Regions from separate parts of the Vibrio sp. 2134-1 genome, predicted to be linked through region 3. Evidence: predicted binding sites of a transcription regulator. Region 3 holds the regulator's gene; each other region holds the start of a gene.

The links. The regulator PurR, encoded in region 3, represses purine synthesis genes. The targets are predictions, from matches to a motif close to TNANGNAAACGTTTNCNTNA.
Region 1: a site for PurR is predicted at 3,769-3,788, ahead of R7R78_RS15305 (NupC/NupG family nucleoside CNT transporter). Genes of this name have one in related genera too.
Region 2: a site for PurR is predicted at 1,677-1,696, ahead of glyA (serine hydroxymethyltransferase). Genes of this name have one in related genera too.
Region 4: a site for PurR is predicted at 3,190-3,209, ahead of R7R78_RS09460 (NCS2 family permease). Genes of this name have one in related genera too.

The regions. Positions count from the first base shown of each region.
Region 1 covers NZ_JAWOUS010000013.1:81,870-87,809, forward strand. The annotation lists gene minD (septum site-determining protein MinD) at 1-459, opposite strand, end outside; gene minC (septum site-determining protein MinC) at 477-1,139, opposite strand; gene R7R78_RS15290 (YcgL domain-containing protein) at 1,337-1,618, shown strand; gene R7R78_RS15295 (lytic transglycosylase domain-containing protein) at 1,667-2,638, shown strand; gene R7R78_RS15300 (LysR family transcriptional regulator) at 2,727-3,671, shown strand; gene R7R78_RS15305 (NupC/NupG family nucleoside CNT transporter) at 3,929-5,128, shown strand; gene folD (bifunctional methylenetetrahydrofolate dehydrogenase/methenyltetrahydrofolate cyclohydrolase FolD) at 5,197-5,940, opposite strand, start outside.
Region 2 covers NZ_JAWOUS010000006.1:143,591-149,530, forward strand. The annotation lists gene R7R78_RS09655 (transcriptional regulator) at 1-712, opposite strand, end outside; gene R7R78_RS09660 (YitT family protein) at 803-1,405, opposite strand; gene glyA (serine hydroxymethyltransferase) at 1,753-3,003, shown strand; gene lipA (lipoyl synthase) at 3,465-4,430, opposite strand; gene lipB (lipoyl(octanoyl) transferase LipB) at 4,427-5,089, opposite strand; gene ybeD (DUF493 family protein YbeD) at 5,266-5,544, opposite strand; gene R7R78_RS09685 (serine hydrolase) at 5,684-5,940, opposite strand, start outside.
Region 3 covers NZ_JAWOUS010000011.1:45,649-51,588, forward strand. The annotation lists gene glgA (glycogen synthase GlgA) at 1-168, shown strand, start outside; gene R7R78_RS13570 (alpha/beta fold hydrolase) at 278-1,081, shown strand; gene R7R78_RS13575 (DUF2007 domain-containing protein) at 1,113-1,433, opposite strand; gene R7R78_RS13580 (TVP38/TMEM64 family protein) at 1,454-2,140, opposite strand; gene R7R78_RS13585 (TfoX/Sxy family DNA transformation protein) at 2,255-2,845, opposite strand; cyclic di-GMP riboswitch class I at 2,962-3,051, opposite strand; gene purR (HTH-type transcriptional repressor PurR) at 3,339-4,343, opposite strand; gene torD (molecular chaperone TorD) at 4,811-5,458, opposite strand; gene torR (two-component system response regulator TorR) at 5,725-5,940, shown strand, end outside.
Region 4 covers NZ_JAWOUS010000006.1:98,814-104,753, reverse strand. The annotation lists gene frsA (esterase FrsA) at 1-1,060, opposite strand, end outside; gene tet(34) (oxytetracycline resistance phosphoribosyltransferase domain-containing protein Tet(34)) at 1,152-1,616, opposite strand; gene R7R78_RS09460 (NCS2 family permease) at 1,880-3,169, opposite strand; gene R7R78_RS09455 (aminoacyl-histidine dipeptidase) at 4,193-5,665, shown strand; gene R7R78_RS09450 (DUF3332 domain-containing protein) at 5,730-5,940, opposite strand, start outside.

The DNA of each region.
Region 1 (5,940 bases), on a different contig from region 3:
AGAGTCACGCACAGAAGAGACTTCTGGGTTCGTTGTGACAATGGCTTCATCGGCATAGTACAAGGCCATTAACGCGCCTTGCTCGATACCTGCTGGTGAATCACAAATAATGAAATCAAAGCCCATTTCATCAAGTTCGCCGAATACGCGCTGAACACCATCTTTTGTCAGTGCGTCTTTATCACGAGTTTGAGAAGCAGGAAGAATAAATAGGTTGTCCGTGCGCTTATCTTTGATCAGCGCTTGGTTTAATGTCGCTTCGCCGTTAATGACGTTCACAAAGTCATACACGACGCGGCGCTCACAGCCCATGATTAGATCGAGGTTACGCAAACCGATGTCAAAATCGATCACCGCGGTCTTTTTTCCCTTAAGAGCTAGACCAGAGGCGATGGCTGCGCTTGAAGTGGTTTTACCAACGCCACCTTTACCAGACGTTACTACAATAATGCGTGCCATTTTTTTTCCTTTTTAGATTAAATCGCGAGAACTTCTAAATGTAATGATTCATCGGCTTTACTGATCATTACTTTCTTTTGCCAGTACTCGCTTTCAATTTGATCGCTTAACCAGTAGTCACCCGCAATGGATACCAGTTCTGCTTGTAAATCGTGGCAAATAATACGCGCTTCCTGCTGACCACTTGCTCCTGCAATCGCACGACCTCGAAGTGTGCCATGGATATGAATAGAGCCGTCAGCAATGACTTCAGCACCTGCACTTACGTGCGCTAGCACCACCAAATCACCATCTTTTGCGTAGATCTGTTGTCCTGAGCGGACAGGCGTACGAACTACTTTCGTTGGTGCCATTTTGGCAGGTGCTTGGCTTGGCGATTTGCTCGCCGACATAATGGCGAAGCCAGCTTCGGAAGCAAGGTTTTGTACACGCTTGTCTTTACAGCCCGTTACACCGACCGGAATAAAACCGGCATCTGAGATGCCTTGTTTAAGCTTAGGGAAATCAATGTCGCCTTGTACTTTTGCTATATTGATTACCAAAGGCGCGGATGCAAAAAAAGAAGGTGCTTGAGAAACTTTTTCTTGCAAAAATTCGACAGTCTTTGCGATCTCATTGTCAGAAAGGTGTAAAACTGACAATGTAAAACTGCTACCTTTAAGGTCTGGTGAATGGGTCATCGTGGACTTCTTGCCTTTATTGAAAGAGCGTTGCCTTAAACTAGGTATGTCATGTTATATTTCATCCTTTGACGCAGCAAGTTCTCTCGTGGGCAAATAGGTGAATTAATCTCAAATTTGCTATTAAGTTTGCGAGAATTTGACGTTTACAACCTAATCCGCACTCAACGCGGCTAAATCAGCATAAAAGGCGTGTCATGCTTTGTTCTATTTATAAAAGCTCGAAAAAAGAAGGTACTTATCTCTATATTCCGAAAAAGGATGATTTTTCACAGGTTCCTGACACCTTAATGCAGATGTTCGGTAAGCCTATCGCTGTCATGACGATTAAACTTGATGGCCGTAAATTGGCACAAGTTGATATCGAAAAAGTGAAGGCTTCATTACAAAATGATGGCTTCTTTCTTCAGGTTCCACCGCCACCGGAGAACCTATTAGAAAAGTACAAAGAACAAAAAGCCCAGCAGAAAGGCGAATAACGTCATCGTTTTTCATCTGGGATTTCTGCCTTGCTCAAGGAGGGCAATATGAAAAAGATACTGGCTACCATGCTTAGCGTTGGTATGTGTACCTCGGCTTTTGCAAGTAGCGAGGGTTTTGATGAATACTTGAATAAGCTGCGTGCTGAAGCTCGTGATAAAGGTATCTCAGAGCAGGTCATTAGTGCTGCTTTTGCTAATGTTGAGTACAAGCCCCGAGCAGTAAAAGCGGACCGAAACCAACCAGAAAAGAAACTGACATTGGATGAGTACATTCCTCGCGCGGTGCCTGAATGGAAGGTGAAGCAAGCCAGACAACTCTACAAAGAGCATTACACCGAGCTAAAGCGTATAGGCGATGAGTACGGTGTCCACCCGCGCTTTATTGTGGCACTTTGGGGAGTTGAAAGTAACTTTGGTAAGTTTACCGGCAACTTTAAAGTGATTGATGCACTATCCACAATGGCATTTGAAGGCCGTCGTGAAGAGTTTTTCCGTAAAGAGACCATGTCGGCACTGCAGATCCTCGATCAAGGCCATATTGAGCTAGAGAACTTTAAAGGCTCATGGGCTGGTGCGATGGGTCAATGCCAGTTTATGCCAAGCTCTTTCCTTCGTTTTGCTGCTGACGGCAACGGGGACGGTAAAAAAGACATATGGCAATCTGAAGCGGACGTGTTTGCATCAACCGCTAACTATTTGAGCAAGTCTGGTTGGGATGATAAATATACTTGGGGTCGCCAAGTTAAGGTTCCTAAAAATATTGATCGCAGCCTAGAAGGGCGCACGGCTGAAAAAGGCAAATACCTTCAAGAGTGGAGCCAATTAGGTATCACAAAATATGACGGTAGCCCGTTGCCAAAACTGGATGAAGACATCAAAGCATGGTTGATCATGCCGGACGACGAGAATGGTCGTACGTATCTGGTTTACAATAACTACAACGTATTGATGAAGTGGAACCGCTCTTACTACTTCGCACTTGCTGTGAGTCACTTGGCTGACCGCATTAAATACTGATCTGCCATCAAACAATTTGGCATTCAGTCTTCAATACAAGGGCTCTTCGGAGCCCTTTGTTTTTTCTATAACCAAATCGAGGTAAAGCGTGTTATCTGAACGTGCCGCACAAATGGTGATTTTCTCCGCTCTTCTTAAACACAAAAGCTTCACAGCTGCTGCAAAGAGCTTAGGCGTGTCGGTGTCTCATGTGAGTAAACAGTTGAGTCAGTTAGAAGCGTCTCTTGGTATCAAGCTTGTTCAACGCACTACGCGAAGCTTTACGCCGACTGAGGCAGGGAAAACCTTTTTTCATCACTGTGAGCAAGTGGTACAAGCGGTGAGCAGCGCCACATTAGAGATGGAAACCCAGCGGGATGAAGTGGCAGGTTTGGTACGTCTTGGGTTGTCGCAATCATTTGGTACCTTACATATCATCCCAGCGATTCAAGAGTTACGCGAACTGTATCCTCAACTTCAAGTGGAAGTACATCTGTTTGACTATAAGGTCGATATGTTAGCCGAAGGGCTCGATTTATGGGTAACCAACAATGAGCATTTGCCTGAAGGTTACATTGCGCAGCGTTTGACGGATTGCCAGTTTGTTGTTGCGGCATCGCCAGATTACTTATTGAAACATGACACGCCAACAGAACCTGATGACCTATCTGCTCACAACTGCCTCATATACAGAAGCTGGGAGCGTGACTATACGGGGTGGGCGTTTACCAAAGATCAGCAAGAATTGAATGTAAAAGTTTCGGGTAACTATTCAGTGGATCTGGCAGAAGCCGTCCGGGATGCTGCTATTGCAGGTTGGGGTATTGCCTACCTTGCCACTTACTTGCTGGGTGATGAGTTCAGAACGGGTAAGTTAATACAGCTGTTACCTGACTGGAAAGCCAGCCAGTCGATGCCGTTTTATGCGGTATACCCAAGCCGCCAACATATGCCAAAAAAAATATCCGCAGTGATTAACTTTATCAAACAGAAGATCGGCAACCCTTGTCATTGGGACCAACGTTTGGCGCCTTACATCTCTATTCCTAAATAACAGGATCAATGACGTTGTAGAACGACATATAAGGTGATTCACTTCACAAAAATTTTTCCTGAACCAGAAACATATTTTCCATATGGAAATGATTAAAATAAGCAAACGTTTATCTTTAATAAATTCAATTAGTTATTGGGTTGATTGATTATTGGTCGCTTAAACTTTTCACATTGTTAACATCCTCAACTTGCAGCATTTTGAGTCCACTATACAATCCGGTGCCTTCCATATCCCCCTTCTGTCGGATTCATTTTATGAACTCAATTATTGGTATCGTAGCCATACTATTCCTAGCATGGCTACTTTCTACAAATAGAAAAAATATAAAGCTGAGAACGGTGTCGTTTGCGTTTGCTTTGCAGGTACTGTTTGCGTTGTTGGTTTTATATGTGCCAGCAGGACGAGATGCGCTGAATTCAGTGAGCAGCGTTGTGTCGAATTTGATCAACTATGGTCAAGAGGGCATTGCGTTTTTATTCGGTAATTTGGCGACAGGGGGCTTCACCTTTGCGATCAATGTTCTGGGTATCATCGTTTTCTTTTCCTCTCTTATCTCAGGTCTTTATCACATTGGTGTGATGCCAAAAATCATTAACTTTATCGGTGGTGGTATTCAAAAGCTGCTGGGTATCGGTCGTGCTGAGTCTTTGTCTGCTACGGCGAATATCTTTGTTGGCACTATTGAAGCTCCATTGATGGTAAAGCCTTACCTAAAACACATGACTGACTCGCAGTTCTTTGCAGTTATGACAGGCGGTTTAGCGTCAGTTGCTGGCGGAACGTTGGTTGGTTACGCATCACTGGGTGTCGACCTCAACTATCTTATTGCTGCTGCATTTATGTCGGCACCTGCCGGCTTGTTGATGGCAAAAATTTTAATGCCAGAAGATACGGATAAAGCAGCAGATATCGACATTAGCCAAGTTGAAATTCCACGTGCAACCAACGTAGTAGAAGCATTAGCCGATGGTGCCATGGCGGGTGTACGCATTGCTGTATCGGTCGGTGGTACGTTACTGGCGTTTATTAGTGTCATTGCAATGCTAAACGGCATGTTAGGCTGGATAGGTGATCTTATTGGGACACCATTAAGTTTTGAGCTCATCCTAGGTTTTGTGTTTGCGCCAGTCGCTTGGTTGTTGGGTATCCCATGGCAAGAAGCAACCACAGCAGGCTCGCTGATTGGTAACAAGATTGTGGTGAATGAGTTCGTCGCTTTCATCCAGCTTGCAGAAGTGAAGTCTCAACTTAGTGAACACTCACAAGCAATCGTGACGTTTGCTTTGTGTGGCTTTGCAAACATCTCAAGCATGGCGATGCTGATTGGTGGGTTGGGCTCATTGGTACCAGAAAAGCGTGCATTTGTTTCTAAGCATGGTTTCCGTGCGATTATCGCTGGTGTCATGGCGAACTTAATGAGCGCTTCGATTGCGGGCGTGATTTTAAGTCTGTAATTGAAATAGATATCAACAATTAGCAAAAAGGCTCCTTGCGGAGCCTTTTTCGTATCTTAAGTTTTACGTTATTTGTCTGTGTGGAACTGTTCGCAAGCGAGCATCGTGTTCTCAATTAAACTTGCGACGGTCATTGGGCCAACGCCACCAGGAACAGGAGTAATAAAGCTCGCACTTTCACGTGCTTTGTCGTATTCCACGTCGCCAACTAGTTTGCCTGAATCAAGACGGTTAATACCGACATCGACCACCACTGCGCCTTTTTTAATCCACTCACCAGGGATGAAGTTAGGCTTACCAACCGCCACCACGACAACGTCAGCTTGACGCACATGACTCTCTAGGTCTTTGGTAAAACGGTGACATGTTGTTGTTGTGCAGCCCGCAAGCAGCAGCTCAAGTGTCATTGGACGACCAACAATGTTTGATGCACCAACCACAACCGCATGTTTACCACGTAGCTCAATGTTGTAACGGTCGAGTAGGGTAATTATGCCCTTTGGCGTGCAAGAGCGAAGCTTTGGAATACGCTGCGCAAGACGACCAACGTTGTAAGGATGGAAGCCATCCACGTCCTTCTCTGGGTGAATGCGCTCTAAAACATGTGTTGTGTCTATGCCCGCAGGAAGGGGTAATTGCACTAGAATGCCGTCAATTTCATCATCGTTGTTTAATTCATCAATCAGAGCTAGTAACTCTTCTTCTGAGCTAGACGCAGGAAGGTCAAAAGACTTAGAAACAAACCCAACTTCTTCACATGCGCGGCGTTTGCTACCGACATAAACCTGAGAAGCAGGATCTTCACCAACTAG
Region 2 (5,940 bases), on a different contig from region 3:
AATATGGCGTATGACCGATAGGATCAAGAAAGTAACTGGGAGCATCTTGGTTGGCGATGTCGGTGTATGGATATTCGACCTGTTGTTGCAGCAAGATGGCTTTGACCAGTATGCGGTATTTTCGCGCCTGAGAGCCGATTGAATCGACACGGTTGAGTAGTAGCTCGACTTTGGGAATCAGTAGTTGATGACGCGTTTGTTGTGTTGAGATTTCTTGGCGTTGCCATAACAAGCTTGCGAGCGTCATGCTACATACCGCAAGTATGGCACATAAGCTGTAAGCGAAAATCAGCTTGAAGTTCTTATTACTCGCCACCTGGGTTGAGATAACGCGCCGATGGTTTTTCGCTGGTGGCACTAAACGAATATTGGCAGGGTTAAGAAAGTAGCCTTTGCGGGGGTAAGTGACTAAAAGCTTAGCGGCATCGTATTCGGGTAAGTACTGCTGTAGCAGTGCACGTAAGGTGCTAATGCGGTTCGTGAGCACATTCTTAGAGATGAACTTGCTCTGCCAAATGGTTTCAATAATGGTGTCAGCAGAGAGTGGGTGGCCAACGCTTGTTAACAGCAGTTCTAATAATTCAACGGTGCGAGGTTCAAGATCAATCGCGATAGCATCTTGATGAAGGCTCTGTGTCTTCGGGTTATAGATCAGCTCTCCAATCGCAATACAACTGTGAGTCTGTTTAGCTTGTTGCAGAAAGTCGCGCATACCGTACCGATCTATTTGGAAATCGCGAAGTATTATATAGCGATTGGAGCGCGAAATCTTATAAATCGCGCTTCAATCATTATCAAAAATTTATGAACCGTAGGTCACGGAATAGCGGTGCGGTTTGTGGTTCATCGCTAACACGACATTGAGTGCAAACGCCCCCAAAATTGAAAGGCCAATCACTTCTGGTGTGACAAAGAAGAATGAAGCAAACAGGATACATGCATCGATTGCCATTTGGCTTTTGCCAACTGAAATGCCAAATTTGTCTTGGATAAACAAACACAGCACGTTAAAGCCACCTAAGCTGGAGCGATGTCTGAATAGGATCAGCATACCGAGCCCCATTAAAAGCCCGCCTGCGACGGCGCAATAAACTTCATTTACCGATTCGAGCGAGATTAGCAAATAAAGATGATCGGCAAAGATAGAAACCAACGCGCCAGAAATGGCACTATTAATGGCGAAATGACGGCCGAAGCGTTTCCATGCTAGTAAGTAAAAAGGACTGTTTGCTAAAAAGTACAGCACACCAAAGGTAAAAGGTGTAAATTGGCTAATAAGCAGAGCCAATCCAGTCGTGCCTCCCGTTAGAAGGTTCGCGGATTGGAGAAAGAAAACGCCTTGAGCTACTAAAAAGGTACCCGTGAGAATCGCTATCCAGTCTTCTTTTAATGAGTGTTTTTCCATCAATGTTGCAGTCATTAGTGATAAATAAGGCGTGCATAGTAGTAAAAAGATGATCTTTTCGGTAGCTAGAGGGTAAAATTTACGGTAAACCTATGTAATTGCTGTTTTACAGGGTGTAAAGCACAAATTTGACAGGCAATAGATTGTCGTTATGCGATTGCAATGCTGGCATGATAAACATTGCTTGTCATCATGAAAAAACTGCATGAGAAAAATTGTAAATTTCTCTTTATGACCTAAATCAAATTATGTAGAATGCGCGCCATTAGGGTGACGAAAACGTTTGCGTCGGGTCATTCAACAGTTTTTTTGCAACTTTCAGTACTAATCTGAGTCAGGAGATACAGATGCTTAAGCGTGATATGAACATCGCAGATTACGATGCGGAACTGTTCGCAGCTATCCAGGAAGAAACTCTTCGCCAGGAAGAACACATTGAACTTATCGCTTCTGAAAACTACACAAGCCCACGTGTAATGGAAGCGCAAGGTTCTCAGCTAACGAACAAATACGCTGAAGGCTACCCAGGTAAGCGTTACTACGGCGGTTGTGAGTACGTAGATAAAGCTGAAGCACTAGCAATTGAGCGTGCATGCCAACTATTTGGTTGTGAGTACGCTAACGTACAGCCTCACTCAGGTTCTCAAGCAAACAGCGCAGTTTACATGGCGCTTCTTAACCCTGGCGATACAGTTTTAGGCATGAGCCTAGCGCACGGTGGTCACCTAACTCACGGTTCACCAGTAAACTTCTCTGGTAAGCACTACAACGTTATCCCTTACGGTATCGATGAAGCTGGTCAAATCAACTACGACGAGATGGAACAGCTAGCACTTGAACACAAACCTAAGATGATCATCGGTGGTTTCTCTGCTTACTCGCAAATCGTTGATTGGAAACGCATGCGTGAAATCGCTGACAAAGCAGGTGCTTACTTATTTGTTGATATGGCGCACGTAGCTGGTCTTATCGCTGCCGGTGAATACCCAACACCAGTACCGCATGCTCACGTGGTAACAACAACGACGCACAAAACACTAGCAGGTCCTCGCGGTGGTCTTATCTTGTCAAATGCTGGCGAAGATATGTACAAGAAATTGAACTCAGCAGTGTTCCCTGGTGGTCAAGGTGGCCCTCTAATGCACGTTATCGCTGGTAAAGCAGTAGCGTTCAAAGAAGCGATGGAGCCAGAGTTCAAAGCTTATCAAGCTCGCGTAGTGAAAAACGCAAAAGCAATGGTTGGTCAGTTCCAAGAGCGTGGCTACAAAATCGTATCTAACGGTACAGAAAACCACTTGTTCCTTGTTGACCTAATCGACAAAGATATCACTGGTAAAGACGCAGACGCGGCACTAGGTGCAGCAAACATCACTGTAAACAAGAACTCAGTACCAAATGACCCACGCAGCCCATTCGTAACGTCTGGTATTCGTGTAGGTACGCCAGCGATCACTCGCCGTGGCTTCACTGAAGAAGATGCAAAAGAGCTAGCAAACTGGATGTGTGACGTTCTAGATAACATCGGCAACGAAGAAGTTATCGAAGCGACAAAACAGAAAGTGCTAGAAATTTGTAAGCGTCTACCGGTTTATGCCTAACTGTTCTTCATAGAATGAGTCGACTTCGGTGTCGAACATACTCATTTGCTCGCGCAAACTCCGTGTGTTCTCCTAGAACTCGACTCGTCTATTTTGAACATTGATATACTAAAGGTCCTCATTTGAGGGCCTTTTTGTTTGTCTGGCGTTTGGAATGAGATATAGCGAGAGAGTGTGATAAGGGGATGGCTACCAACACTGTCCCTTTTCAATATACCCAAACCACGTCATTCCGACGAGCCGAGGCGAGATCAGGAATCTTGTTGAGGCACACTCTTTTACTCAGAGTTTCCCTAAAAATCCTCAGTATTCTGAAAACAGATTCTGAATCACGTTCGTACCTCGCTGTTCAGAATGACGGTGGTAGAATGGCTTTTTATCATCATTTGCCAGATACAAAAAAGGTTGGCACTGAGCCAACCTTTTCTCTTCAAAACAAGCTTTTCAAAACAAGCGAGAGCTTATTTAATCTCGATACCTTGAGCTTGCATATCGGCATGGTAAGAAGAGCGCACAAATGGACCACACGCTGCATGCGTGAAGCCAAGTTCTAGTGCAACTTCTTTTAGCTCGTCAAACTCTGATGGTGGAACGTAACGTTCTACTGGCAAGTGGTGACGGCTTGGCGCTAAATACTGGCCTAGAGTCAGCATCGTTACGCCGTGTGCGCGTAGATCTTTCAGTACTTCGATGATTTCTTCTTTGGTTTCACCAAGGCCCATCATCAAACCAGACTTGGTCGGTACATCTGGATGCTGCTCTTTGAACTTCTTAAGGAGCTCAAGTGACCATTTGTAGTTCGCACCTGGGCGAGCTTTACGGTAAAGACGTGGCGCGGTTTCTAAGTTGTGGTTGAAGACATCTGGCGGATTGTCTTTCATTAGATCAAGCGCTACATCCATGCGACCACGGAAGTCAGGAACCAGTGTTTCAATCTTAATATGCGGGTTTAACGCACGGATCTCGCGGTTACAATCGGCAAAGTGTTGTGCACCGCCGTCACGCAGATCGTCACGGTCAACAGAAGTGATTACTACGTATTTCAGCTTCATATCGGCAATGGTTTTCGCCAGTTTTTGAGGCTCTTCTGCTTCCGGTGGTAATGGGCGGCCATGAGCAACGTCACAGAAAGGACAACGACGAGTACAAATAGCACCTAAGATCATGAAGGTTGCTGTACCGTGGTTAAAACATTCCGCTAGGTTCGGGCAAGATGCTTCTTCACATACGGAGTGAAGTTTATTCTTACGCATCGCCGCTTTGATGTCTTGAATTCGTTGGCTGTCGGCTGGTAGCTTGATCTTCATCCAATCAGGCTTACGTAGCACTTCTTTCTGCTCTGTAGGCATGTTCTTTACGGGAATCAATGCCATTTTATCGGCGTCACGATATTTAACGCCTTTTTCCATCTGGATTGGTTTGCTCATGCTTTATTACCTTGAGAAGGTGCTTCTGTGCTGAATTCTACTTGCTCATAATCGAGCAAAGTAACGAGTTCTTCTATTAATTGTTTTTCTACGGCTTCTACATTGTCTGGGCCGCCAAATTGGCTGACCTGAACCATTTCCATACCTTCATAACCACAAGGGTTAATACGCAGAAACGGTGTTAAATCCATATTTACGTTCAAGGCTAAACCATGAAACGAGCATCCTTTACGAATGCGTAAACCGAGAGAGCATATTTTCTTACCGGCAACGTAGACACCTGGTGCGTCAGGTCGTGCGGCTGAGTCAATATTGTATGCTTTTAGCGTGTTGATCACGAGGTTCTCGATTGTGGTAACGAGATCTCGTACACCTAATTTTTTACGGCGTAGGTTGATCAAGAAGTAGGCGACCAACTGACCAGGGCCATGATACGTAACCTGGCCTCCGCGATCACTTTGTACAACAGGAATATCGCCAGTGTTAATCAAGTGCTCAGCTTTACCTGCCTGTCCTTGTGTAAATACTGGGTTATGTTCTACCAACCAGACTTCATCACGGGTTTCTTCTGTGCGTTGGTCGGTGAACTCATGCATCGCCTTCCATACAGGCTCATAGTCTTGGCGGCCAAGTCGTTTTACAACAAGTTGGTGTTGCATGGGAATTCCTGTTGCTAATATATAAAGTTTTTGGATTATAAACCGGATAACCCTGATGCTCTACCGCTGCGTAACAGATTTTTAACTGAAAGTGATGTAAAGCCTCGTTATCTCTTTGATAAATAAAAAGAAAGCAGCCAAGGCTGCTTTCAAAAAAAATTTAATCTATCAAAAAATTATAGAACCATGCGTACGATGTCAATTTCACCTAACTCTTTGTACAGTGTCTCGACCTGCTCGATAGAGGTTGCAGTAATGTTGATTGACACAGAGTGGTAGTTGCCCTTAGCACTTGGTTTAACGGTCGGGCTGTAGTCACCTGGAGCATGGCGCTGAATAACTTCAAGAACAAGCTCTGGAAGTTCAGGCTTTGCATGACCCATTACCTTGTAAGTAAATGAACAAGGGAACTCAAGCAGGTCTTTTAATTTTGCATCAGAGTTGATGGTTAGCATATCGATAACTCCAGTAGATATTCGTTGCGGTGCGAAATAGTACAGTCAAATTAGGGGGAACTCAAGACGAGGAGCTCAAACTTAAAAAGCCGCCCATTCAGGCGGCTTTGCGAATAAGTTTGCTACTCTAACGTTCTTTTTAGAAGAAGCTCTTGAATAACAATACGATGTAATCCCACATGCGGCTAAATAGACTACCTTGCTCTACGGTTTCTAGTGCCATTAGTGGGTACTCGGCAATATCTTCACCATCGATCTGATAGTATAGCTTACCAACTACATCACCTTTATTAATTGGGGCTTCTAGCTCTTTTTCAAGGACGAAGCTTGCTTTTAGGTTTTTCGCTTCACCACGCGGTAGTGTTACGTAAGTATCTTGGTCAAGACCCAGTGCTA
Region 3 (5,940 bases):
GAACCGACACCGCAGGCATTGTTGTTAACGATGCTAAGGGCACTGTTGCTCTACGCTCAAAACGAGCCTGAAGTGAATAAAGTACAGTTGCATGCGATGCAACAAGACTTTTGTTGGCAAAAGGCCGCAGAATCTTATTTGCAGCTTTACCACTCAGCGTTAGTTTGACTTAAAATTGTAACGAAAGGCGCCGAATGAGGTGCCTTTATTATCTTGAGTAAGGGGAGTGTGGTAGGATGGCTTTTTACTCAATAGCACGATCTTTTTGATACTGAATATGACCCAGCCGCTACTTTTTCATAAAACCTATTTGCACCCTACTAGTCATGAGTGGGTTGTATTTGTGCACGGTGCTGGTGGTAGCTCTTCTATCTGGTTCAAGCAAATTAAAGCTTACAAGCAACACTTTAACTTATTGTTGATCGATTTAAGAGGGCATGGAAAGTCAAATCAGTTACTTAAAGAGCTCATTGCTAGCCGTTATACCTTTACGGAAGTTACTCAAGATATTTTGAAAGTATTGGACCATTTAAAGATCCAATCCGCTCATTTTGTCGGTATGTCGCTTGGTACCATTATTGTTCGAAACCTTGCTGAATTGTCATCAGAGCGCGTACGTTCGATGGTGCTCGGCGGTGCTGTCACAAGGCTTAACACTCGTTCTCAGATATTGGTGAAATTAGGTAATTTTTGTAAGCATATCCTACCGTACATGTGGCTCTACAAACTGTTCGCTTATATTGTTATGCCTCAAAGAAGCCAACGAGAATCTCGCCACCTTTTTATTCGCGAAGCCAAGAAGCTTTGCCAAAAAGAATTTAAACGTTGGTTTATTCTTGCTGCTGATGTAAATCCGTTAATGAAATATTTTAAAGATCGAGAGTTACCCATTCCGACTCTCTACTTAATGGGCGACAGGGATTACATGTTTATTAAACCTGTCAAAGAAATGGTTGCAGCACATAAGCTCAGCATTCTACGAGAAATCCCGAATTGTGGTCATGTATGCAATGTAGAGCGTCCAGAAGACTTCAATCAACACTCCATCGAGTTTATTAAACAGCAAGCTGTATGTGCTTAAAACTGAGTGTATCCACTGAATAGGAGAGCCGCTATAGCTCTCCTAGTTGATATCCACATTGCCAACATGCACCAAATTGCCCTTCGTTTATTTCATGACATTTTGGGCATTGCCAATCTTGATACTCATGCCTATCGGATTGTTTTCGATATGCTTTTACTATTTCTTCAGCTTTCATCTTTTGTGCAGTGTCAAAAAGCCACACATAAGGATCGGTATCATCACCAAACGGCAGTTCTCCTTTTAAGCCGAAAATACCTTCTCCACGAACTTCACAGTAAATTTGTTCCACTTTAAGCAGCTCACATACAATGTGTGCTTCTGCTGGGTTTTTAGCGATAAATATTTTCATCAAAATACCCACTTCACCAATTACGAGTTTTGCTGACTTGGTGTCGGCCTTACTTTATCCATAACCCATTTAGTGATGATTGGAAATAGTCCCAATAGCGCAAAAGACGCTAATACTGCGGGTGAAACAATGCCCGATAGGCTTTCAATTGTTGCTAATTGAGTACCTGCATTCAGATATACGGCTGTGCCTGGCAGCATACCTATTTGGCTAGTGAGATAAAATCTACCTACAGACATCGGCGTTAAGCCCATCAGTAAGTTGATTAGAAAGAAAGGGAATACAGGGATTAGACGCAAGGAAAATAGATAAAAAGCTCCGTCTTTTTCGACACCTTGATTAATTGCGTTGAGTTTATTTCCGAATTTGTTTTGTACCCAGTCACGCAATAAGTATCGGCTGCTCAAGAAGGCCAGTGTTGCCCCCATAGTGCTAGCGAAAGAAACCAGTAGCAAGCTTGTCCAAAAACCAAATAAGGCTGCACCAAGTAAGGTGACTACTGCCGCTCCTGGGATAGAAAAAGCGGTAATTGCAATGTAGGTAAAAAAGTAAATCGCAGCCGAGAATACAAAATTCTGATCGATGTATGTAGTTAGTGCTTCTTGTTGGGCTTTTGCATTCTCTAAGGTTAAATACTGGCCAAAGTTAATACCTAAAAAGACGATAGCCGCTAGTAGGATGAGACCTAATATCAGTTTCTTATTCATAATTTTGATTCCAATTTGGGATATATGTAATAAGACAGTAGGAAAACCGAAAAAATTTCACAAAAAAACCGCAGATTAGACTGCGGTTTTACAAGATAGTTTTTAGGCCGACTTTTATTGGAGGCCGTTCATCAACTCATCTCGGCGAGCTTGAGGTACCACACTCCAATGAGTGCCGTTGATAGCACCTTCTAGTGCCCATAGCAACTCAATGTTGACGGTTGCAGAGTGCGTATCTCTTATCGCTTTATAGGCGTTAAGCGCACCTTCCTCTTCAAGCTTCTCTACGGATTCGATGCCGGCTTTTTTTAGCATGCGCTCGGTAGCCAGTCGTAAGTTAGGCAAATCTTTCAAACGGTTAGGCTTTGTACTTGCTTGCTGTTCTTTCTCAAGCTTTGCCTTTTTCAATGATTGATTCGCTACTTCGATTAAGCGTTCGCTTGATTCCCATAAATCGCTGGAAATAGCGTAGTACTTTGTAACGACTGGAAAGCCACGTTTTTTATAAACGTAAGGCTTTAGCCCTTGTTTCTCGAAGTCAGATGAAGTTTTTTGGTCTGCTCTGATATGAAGCTGATTGTTTACCACTAGTGCAAACATTGTTTCATCAGCGAATAGTCCGAAGCCACCAAACATTGAGCGCGACTTGATATTACCAAGTGCCTCAAATAGCTTCATAGAGTCTTTGAGTATCGGTTTATCCATGTTTTGTTATCTCGGTGTAATTAATATTACGCCACCAAAAGTCAGGTCCGAGAGAGTAGCAAACATGCGTAAAAACAATGTCATTACAGAGTAAAGTCATTGCTTACACACTTGCCATCGGTAACCCCGCTACCTTCCATATCGTAATATGGTTCAGGCCGGAGGCTTTGCGTCCCACTCTTTCGAATGGTTTGCCCTGTGCGTGACACAATGAGCATACTTCTTATATTGAATTAACATCACGGTTTAGCGTTAAAAGTGTGATTTCGGTTCAATAAAAATGATAGATTGAATGCTCTATTTTGCATATGGAAAGGTGCAAATTGGCCTTTGAAAAGGAGTTCTTAATATATATTACATTTATATAAAACAGGGAGTTAACGTTAGTCAATTGTTATTAGAGTGGTGTGAAGTATTAGAGAATGCTTAATTTTTCCAAAAAAATAAGCGCCCCTGTAGAGCGCTTATTTAACCGTGTTAAATACAGTGAAATTTAGTTCATTTTTTTCACAGTATTTCGAATTACAAGCTCAGGTTGCATTTCGAAAATTCGTTTTTCGTGTTCTTTATCTTTGATACGCTCAAGTAGAATTTCGAATGCATTTTTACCAACACGACGTTTAGGTTGGTGGATAGTCGTTAGCGGTGGAGAGAAGTATTCTGCAAGCTCGATGTTGTCGTAGCCGATCACTGAAATATCTTCAGGAATTTTGATCCCGTTTTGTTGCAAGCGGCTCATTAGGCCGAGAGCCATTGTGTCGTTAAAACAGAATACCGCCGTCGGGCGCTTGTCCATTGCGGTAATTTTATCTGCAACTAATACGGCCGTATCACATTCAAAGTTACCTTCAAGGATCCAGTCTTCATTTACAGCTAGGTTCGCTTCGCTCATTGCGCGACGGAAACCTGCAATGCGCTCTTGGCAAGCAAGCTTTTCAAAATGACCGCTTAGACAAGCGATATCCGTATGACCATTGTCAATCAGATGTTTGGTCGCAATGTAGCCACCTTCTTCTGAGTTATCCATGATTTTGTCTGCTTGCGAGCTCTCTGGGCCCCAATCCATGACCACTTTAGGAATGTCCGCATGACGGTCAAGCATCTCTTTTAGTTCTTCGGTTAAGTCAGAACACATCACTAGGATGCCATCAACGCGCTTTTCAGCCAGCATACGAATGTAATCGCGTTGTTTTTCGTAAATCCCGCCTGTGTTACATAAAATCAGAGTATAGCCTTGGCGGTAACAGTAGCTCTCAACGCCATCAATCACTTCTGAGAAAAATAGGTTAGTTGATTGAGTTACTAACATGCCAATCGTACGAGTTGAGTTGCATTTTAGGCTGCGTGCAACGGCACTTGGCGCGTAATTCAGCTCGTCAACGGCTTTCATTACTTTTTCTTGCGTTGCTTCTGCAACGAAACGCGTTTTATTGATAACGTGCGAAACTGTCGTAGTGGAAACGCCGGCTAAGCGAGCAACGTCTTTTATCGTGGCCATAAATGGTGTCCTGTATCGAGCTACTGAAATATGTCGTATTGGATGTACCTGATGCTCTAATGGTTTCACACCTAGCAATATAAAATTGGCGCTAAGTGTCTCGGCAGCGGTTGATCCAAGTGCGACAAAAGGGTGCGTAGCAGCATCGGTCGATGAATTTTATCTTTTTTCTATCTGATGAGAAATTGCCATCAACCTGTTAAGAAAACACAAAAACCGCTATATTTCAGCGGTTTACATATAAATCATATTTAATCGTTTGCGCTCACATTTTAGCCCTATGTGGACTGACTAGCAATGTTTTCAGCACGAGATTTGTGTATTTGAAGTCACATTTTGACTGCTAAATAACCAAGCGTCTTTGCGCTAAGTTAAGGCAAACGAATATTATACCCAAGTTACTTACAATTGGTCACTTTCGGCATACAGGAAGCCCGATAGGCAGGCTCCCTAAAAATAGGCGGCAATTATTCACCAAGAAGGTAGGCGCTGTCTAGTTTACAAAATGCAACTAATAGTTTCGCGACACTCGAGTAAAATCCAAATTCGTCGAATTGTTTACATTTGTCTGAAAACTGAGGTAACCAAGACATCAATTGTTGCTGGATAAAGTCGTTTTGTTTAACGAAGGCTTCTTCCATGTGTTTTTCTTGTTCAAGCTCGTTTGAGCGGATAATCATGTTCCCGAGAAAGTCGAGCTCAACGGCTAAGTGATCCGCAGGTTCCTTTAGGTTTTCGTCTACTTGAACGCCAAATTCAGCCATCAACTTTTCCATTTCCTCAGCTGGCTTGTCATTCAGTAAACCTGATTCACCAATGTACATGGATGCGTAAGGAAGAGCGCCGTATTTTTCTGTCTTCAAAAACAGTTCACAAAAGTCAGCTGCAAGCTCTAGTTGTGCATCTTCACGATCTTGTAACCGATTCAGCGCATCAACTAGGCTATCAACGGCTGGTTTCAGCGACTCATTTTCACCTAAGCCTGCGAGAAAACTGCGAATTTCAACACTGTGATAGGCTTCCAATTCTTTCTCTGTTAGTTCTTTTGCGAACAAGCTCGAAAACCACCAGTAAATTTCAGCGCGTTTTTCATTAAAAGCTTTCACTTCTTGCATTTTGGGCTCCTGAATGATGCTTCAAGTCATGCATCACAAAGTCAATTAGGGATATCCCCTAAGTGTAATCAATTAAAATGAATAGCAGTAACTATAATTGTTATGTTTTATGGTCAAAAATGACCGTTTATTAATAGCAGTGGGTAAGCTTGTTTTGAATCAATAAAAACGCTAAATCTTGCGTTTTAATGTATCTATGACTAGAAATGTTACTAGTTATGAATAGAATACGTCTTGGATAATAAGAAGACAGAAAAGTGGTGTAAATGAGCTATCACGTATTAGTCGTAGAAGATGATGTTGTAACTCGTAGTAAGCTTGCGGGATATTTCCAAAATGAGGGCTACCAAGTCAGCGAAGCAGAGAGTGGCGCGGAAATGCGTGAAGTTTTGCAAGCGGGCGATGTAGACCTGATCATGCTGGATATTAACCTGCCTGGTGAAGACGGCCTGATGCTTACTCGTGAGTTACGTAGCCAATCG
Region 4 (5,940 bases), on a different contig from region 3:
TTTTTCGACTGCTCAGGAAGCCCTGAACCTTCAATGACCACGCCATCATCTGACCAGCCATGCTATTAATATCAACCGCATTTTTCCCCAAACGGGAAGCCAAAAGATCTAAGTACATCTTCGGCATTTTTTGCAACTTCTGAGGGGAAGTAAAAATATCATGTACGGGTGCGCCTAGAGCGACACAAGCTTTGATCTTTTCTTGCTCGACAAAAGAGAGTCTGATCATGGCATTACCACCAAAACGAAACCCAACTAACCCCACTTTGTGATGATCAACCCAAGGTAGCGAGTAAAGCTCATTCAATACCGCTTGATGTAGGCAACTTGAATTCTCGGTCAAGGGCCAATTAGAGCTATGCCCTACCGAAGGCATGTCCACGGTTAACATCGCAATATCTCGCGGTGCAAGACGATTACGGAACAAACGCCACATGTCGGTTTGTAGGGTATCCAAACCAGCGCTCACCATTACCACAGGCAACTGTTTATCCGTTCTTGGTAAATGGAGGTTCGCGATGATTTTGCGATTTTGGTAAGGCACTTCAATTTGCTTGATGGTGTACTTAGTTTTTTCTGCGCCGTCAGAATACGCTTTGTTTGCCAGAACTTGAGCTTGCGATGCCAAGTTGTCATTTTTTAAATGTGGGTAGCCTGCAATACTAAAACACAAAGAAGCAGTGAAGAGTTCATCCGCTGCCTCTTCTCCTTGCATTTCATTTGCTCGCTTCTGATGATCCATACCAAGCTTGATCCACTCAAATGTCCAGTTACCACTGTGATAACCCATTACAGTGTCTAACCAATCATCATTGGTTCGCGAGTGAGAAGATGAAGCAATTTTGGACAGTACGCCTTCCATTTCGATCGGAGACAATCCTTGCCAAGCCCATTGCAAGCGACGCAAATGACGATACCAAGCACGATCACCCTGCGCTTCTCGTTCATCAAGTATTTTTTTACTGGTCGGCATGTACTGGGTAAGCGCGGAGGTTTCTTTTGCTTGCTTATGTTTCACGAACAAAGTTTCGGAAAGATTTTTACTGACGTCTTCAGACATAGGAAGAACCCTAGGCTATTAGCATGATTTAATATCATAATAAAAAAAATGCCCCTATAAAGGGGCATTTCTCAATATTCTTTAACCGCGTTTATTTTTGCTTGCGGTTTACTGGCTCAGCATACTGGATTGACATATCCCAAGGCTGCTCGATCCAAGTGTCTTGAGCAATATCTACAACGTAATCATCCAGCAGCTCTTTGCCTGATGGTTTCGCACACACAGCGATCATTTTCGCTTTTGGATACATCTCACGTAGTTTGCGCGCTGTATCACCACTGTCTACTAGGTCTTCAACGATTAGGTAACCTTCGCCATCACCTTCAGGTGCTTTTAGTACCGTCATATCGCGCTGATGATCATGGTCGTAGCTTGAAATACAGATTGTATCAACGTAACGAATACCCAGTTCACGAGCCAAAATAGCGCCAGGAACCAAACCGCCGCGGCTTACCGCCCAAATTCCTTTCCATTGCTCAGCTGGCATTTGTTTTTCAGCCAGTTCACGGCAGTAAGTCTGCATTGCATCCCAAGTGATAATGAATTTTTTACTCATTGTAATAACCTAATAATTTGAAAATATGCATCCTCAAAATCTAGCGAAGTCACTCAAAAGCGGAATGCTCACTAACTTCTCCAAAATGTTTGGAGACGAGGATTTCAAGCTGCGCAAACGATTATTCTACCGAAACACACCGCTAATACCAACGGTGATATCAAAATTCTCTGCCTATTCCGCAGAAAAACCGTCTTCTGTGAACAACGTAAAAAAGAAAAAGCCAGCGTGAATAAATCCACACTGGCTTTTTGCTCGAGAAATTAACCGACGAGGTATTTAACGATGAAGATGGCTGACATCACCCATACACTCATCGACACTTCACGGCCCTTACCGCTGAATAACTTGATCGCCGCGTATGCGATAAAGCCTAACGTGATACCTTCTGCAATCGAGAATGTTAGCGGCATAACTAAACAAGTCACAACAACTGGGGACGCTTCAGTTAGGTCACGCCAATCAATGCTTACTAGCCCAGACAGCATCAAGATCGCCACATAGAATAGCGCACCTGACGTTGCATAAGCAGGGATCATACCCGCAAGTGGTGAGAACAATAGAGCAAGTAGGAAGAGTACACCAACAACCACGGCTGTTAGACCAGTACGCCCACCCGCAGCTACACCAGAAACGCTTTCAATATAAGATGTCGTGTTGGAGGTACCAAGTAATGCACCTACTGACGTTGCTGTTGAGTCTGCAAGTAACGCTTTGTTTAAACGAGGGATGTTGCCATTCTCATCAGTTAGACCAGCTTTTTGAGAAACGCCAACGAGCGTACCTGCGGTGTCAAATAAATCGACAAATAGGAAAGCAAATACGACGGAAATCATGCCTACTTCAAACAAACCAGAGAAATCCAGTTGCATGAAAGTTGGCGCAATGCTTGGTGGCGTTGACATAATACCGCTCCACTGCACATCACCAAATAGAAGACCAAGCGCTGTAACGCCAAGAATGGCGATCATCACCGCACCTTTCACACCACGGTGAACCAGTGCAATCGTAAGAAAGAAGCCAATCGCGGCCAATACAGATGGCAATGATGTGATCTCTCCCATAGAAACTAATGTCGCTGTATTATCAACGACGATACCTGCATTTTTTAATGCGATAAACGCTAAGAAAAGACCAATACCAGCTGAAATACCTGTTCGTAGAGAATGCGGGATCGAGTTAATAATCCACTCACGGATCTTAAATACGCTTAAAAGAATGAACAGAAGGCCAGAAACAAATACAGCCGCCAACGCAACTTGCCACGTATAACCCACTCCCAATACAACAGAGTAAGTAAAAAATGCGTTCAGGCCCATTCCTGGTGCCTGTGCGATTGGGTAATTGGCAACAAATCCCATGATAAAACAGCCGATTGCGGCAGCAAGACAAGTCGCGACAAAAATGGCGCCACGGTCCATACCGGTATCCGACAGGATCGCTGGGTTTACAAAAATAATGTAAGCCATAGTTAGGAAGGTCGTAACACCTGCAATGATCTCAGTGCGCACATTTGTGCCATTTTCACTGAGTTTAAAAAGCCTCTCGAGCATGATCGAATCCTGTAAAGGTAAAAAGTAAACGGTTGCGTAATCGATTGGCAGGAATTATAAAGTTATCAAATAGCAAATTCTAGATAGAATCTTCACTCTAATGCGTTTTTTTTCTTTGGATATGAAACACATTCTCTAACCCATCAAAGCAAGTAAAGAAATATATTCTTATAAAACAATAGGTAACCCAGATAACACAGTTCTCTAAAAGAGAATAAAAACTGAGCAATGTACTAAACTTTCAGATGAAAAAGGCCCATTTTAAACATGGTATCTAACAGATTTGATGGAAAAGTCGATAAAACCGAAGAATGGGGAATAGAAGAAGACTTTGATGGCAATAAGTGAGTCAGGAAGAGAAAATAGAGATAAAAAAACGCCACCCAATTTGGGTGGCGGTGAATCATGTCAGCACTATCACTGAAAAAAAATTCCAATTTATAGGGGTGAACAAACTGTTCGAGTCACATGCGTTGACTTCACTTAGTAGCCAAAGCTTGTTGGGTATACAAAGTTACCGGTGTAAACAGACTTGCTATTCCAGAACATTGTACTTGGTAAACCTTTCATAACTATCACCTTTTAAATCAATTAAACATTCGTTGATTTCTCGGTTCCTTGGAGGCGATAAAACGGACTCATCCTTTGAGCATTTCATTCTTCTCTCAGAAGCTGGTTACAAATATACCACCAAGAAATTTAATTACAAGCATTTTAGTGATTGGAATCACAAAAAATGCACAAATTGACCTTTATCAAAGTTTATGTGTAATTAAATTACAATTTTATGAATTAAAAAATAAAGCCACTTTCAGAATATATGATAGAGAACACATAGTGCTTGTTATTGTATTCACAAACTGTGACAGTTCTGAGAGAAATCCTTGTGATCGCGACTACTCGTACTCCTTATCTGGTGGTATGCTAACGGCAATTTGAAGGCCAAATCGTCTAGCATTTAATGCTACCTTGACAATATTTTTACGGTATATATTTGGCAAAGCACATCAAAAGGAGTCCTCCGTGTCTGAGTTCCATTCTGAGATCAGTACCTTATCACCTGCTCCACTTTGGCAGTTTTTCGATAAGATTTGTTCTATCCCTCATCCATCGAAACATGAAGAAGCATTAGCACAGTACATTATCAACTGGGCAACAGAGCAAGGCTTTGACGTTCGCCGTGATCCAACCGGTAACGTGTTCATCAAAAAGCCCGCGACACCAGGAATGGAAAATAAGAAGGCTGTTGTACTTCAAGCACACATCGACATGGTGCCGCAGAAAAACGAAGACACTGAACACGACTTCACCAAAGATCCAATCCAACCTTACATCGATGGCGAATGGGTAACTGCGAAAGGCACGACGCTTGGTGCAGATAACGGTATTGGTATGGCTTCTTGCCTTGCTGTATTGGCATCTAAAGATATTAAGCACGGTCCACTCGAAGTTCTGCTGACGATTGATGAAGAAGCAGGCATGACTGGCGCATTTGGCCTTGAAGCTGGTTGGTTAGAGGGTGAGATTCTTCTAAATACAGACTCTGAGCAAGAAGGCGAAGTCTACATGGGTTGTGCAGGTGGCGTTGATGGCACCATGACTTTCGATATTTCTCGAGAATCAACGCCTGCAGGTTTTGTAACACGCCAACTGACGCTGAAAGGCCTAAAAGGTGGTCACTCAGGTTGTGACATTCACACAGGTCGCGGTAATGCCAACAAATTACTTGGTCGTTTCCTTGCCGGTCATGCTCAAGAGCTTGATTTACGTTTAGTCGAATTCCGTGGTGGTAGCTTACGTAATGCAATCCCTCGCGAAGCGTTTGTTACTGTCGCGCTTCCTGTCGAAAACCAAGACAAACTTGCTGAGCTGTTCAACCACTACACTGAGCTGCTTAAAACTGAATTGGGTAAAATCGAAACAGGTATCGTAACCTTTAATGAAGCGATCACGACTGACGCGCAAGTATTTTCAATCGCCGATCAGCAACGATTCATTGCGGCACTTAACGCTTGTCCAAACGGCGTAATCCGTATGAGTGATGAGGTGGAAGGCGTTGTTGAAACTTCTCTAAACGTTGGTGTGATCAGCACAGAAGAAAATAAAGTCACCGTGCTTTGCTTGATTCGTTCTCTCATTGACTCTGGCCGTAGCCAAGTGGAAAGCATGCTGCGCTCGATTACTGAGCTAGCAGGCGCACAAATTCAGTTCTCAGGCGCTTACCCTGGCTGGAAGCCAGATGCAGATTCCGAGATCATGGCAATTTTCCGTGATATGTATGAAGGCATTTACGGTCATAAGCCGAACATCATGGTCATCCATGCTGGTCTTGAGTGTGGCCTATTTAAAGAACCATACCCACACATGGATATGGTTTCTTTCGGTCCAACAATAAAATTCCCTCACTCTCCAGATGAGAAAGTGAAGATTGATACTGTTCAGTTGTACTGGGATCAGATGGTCGCGCTTTTAGAAGCGATTCCAGAGAAAGCATAATTCAATCACGAAAAATGACAAAGGGTGCCATACGGCACCCTTTTTTTGGTTTAGTTGAACCCAACTACACACGGTTTTGCGCGTAAGCGGCTAATTCATCCATTGAGGTTTGTGCAGCAACTTCACCATCAATGTAGTAAGTAACAAACTCACCATCGCGTACACCCATGAGTGTCGCCTTTTCACCGTTACTGTAAGTAATATCCATTTGAACAGTGTTCTCATCGATTTGCTGCATTCGCCCCTGCTCAATGACACGGTTATCCGCTAATGGT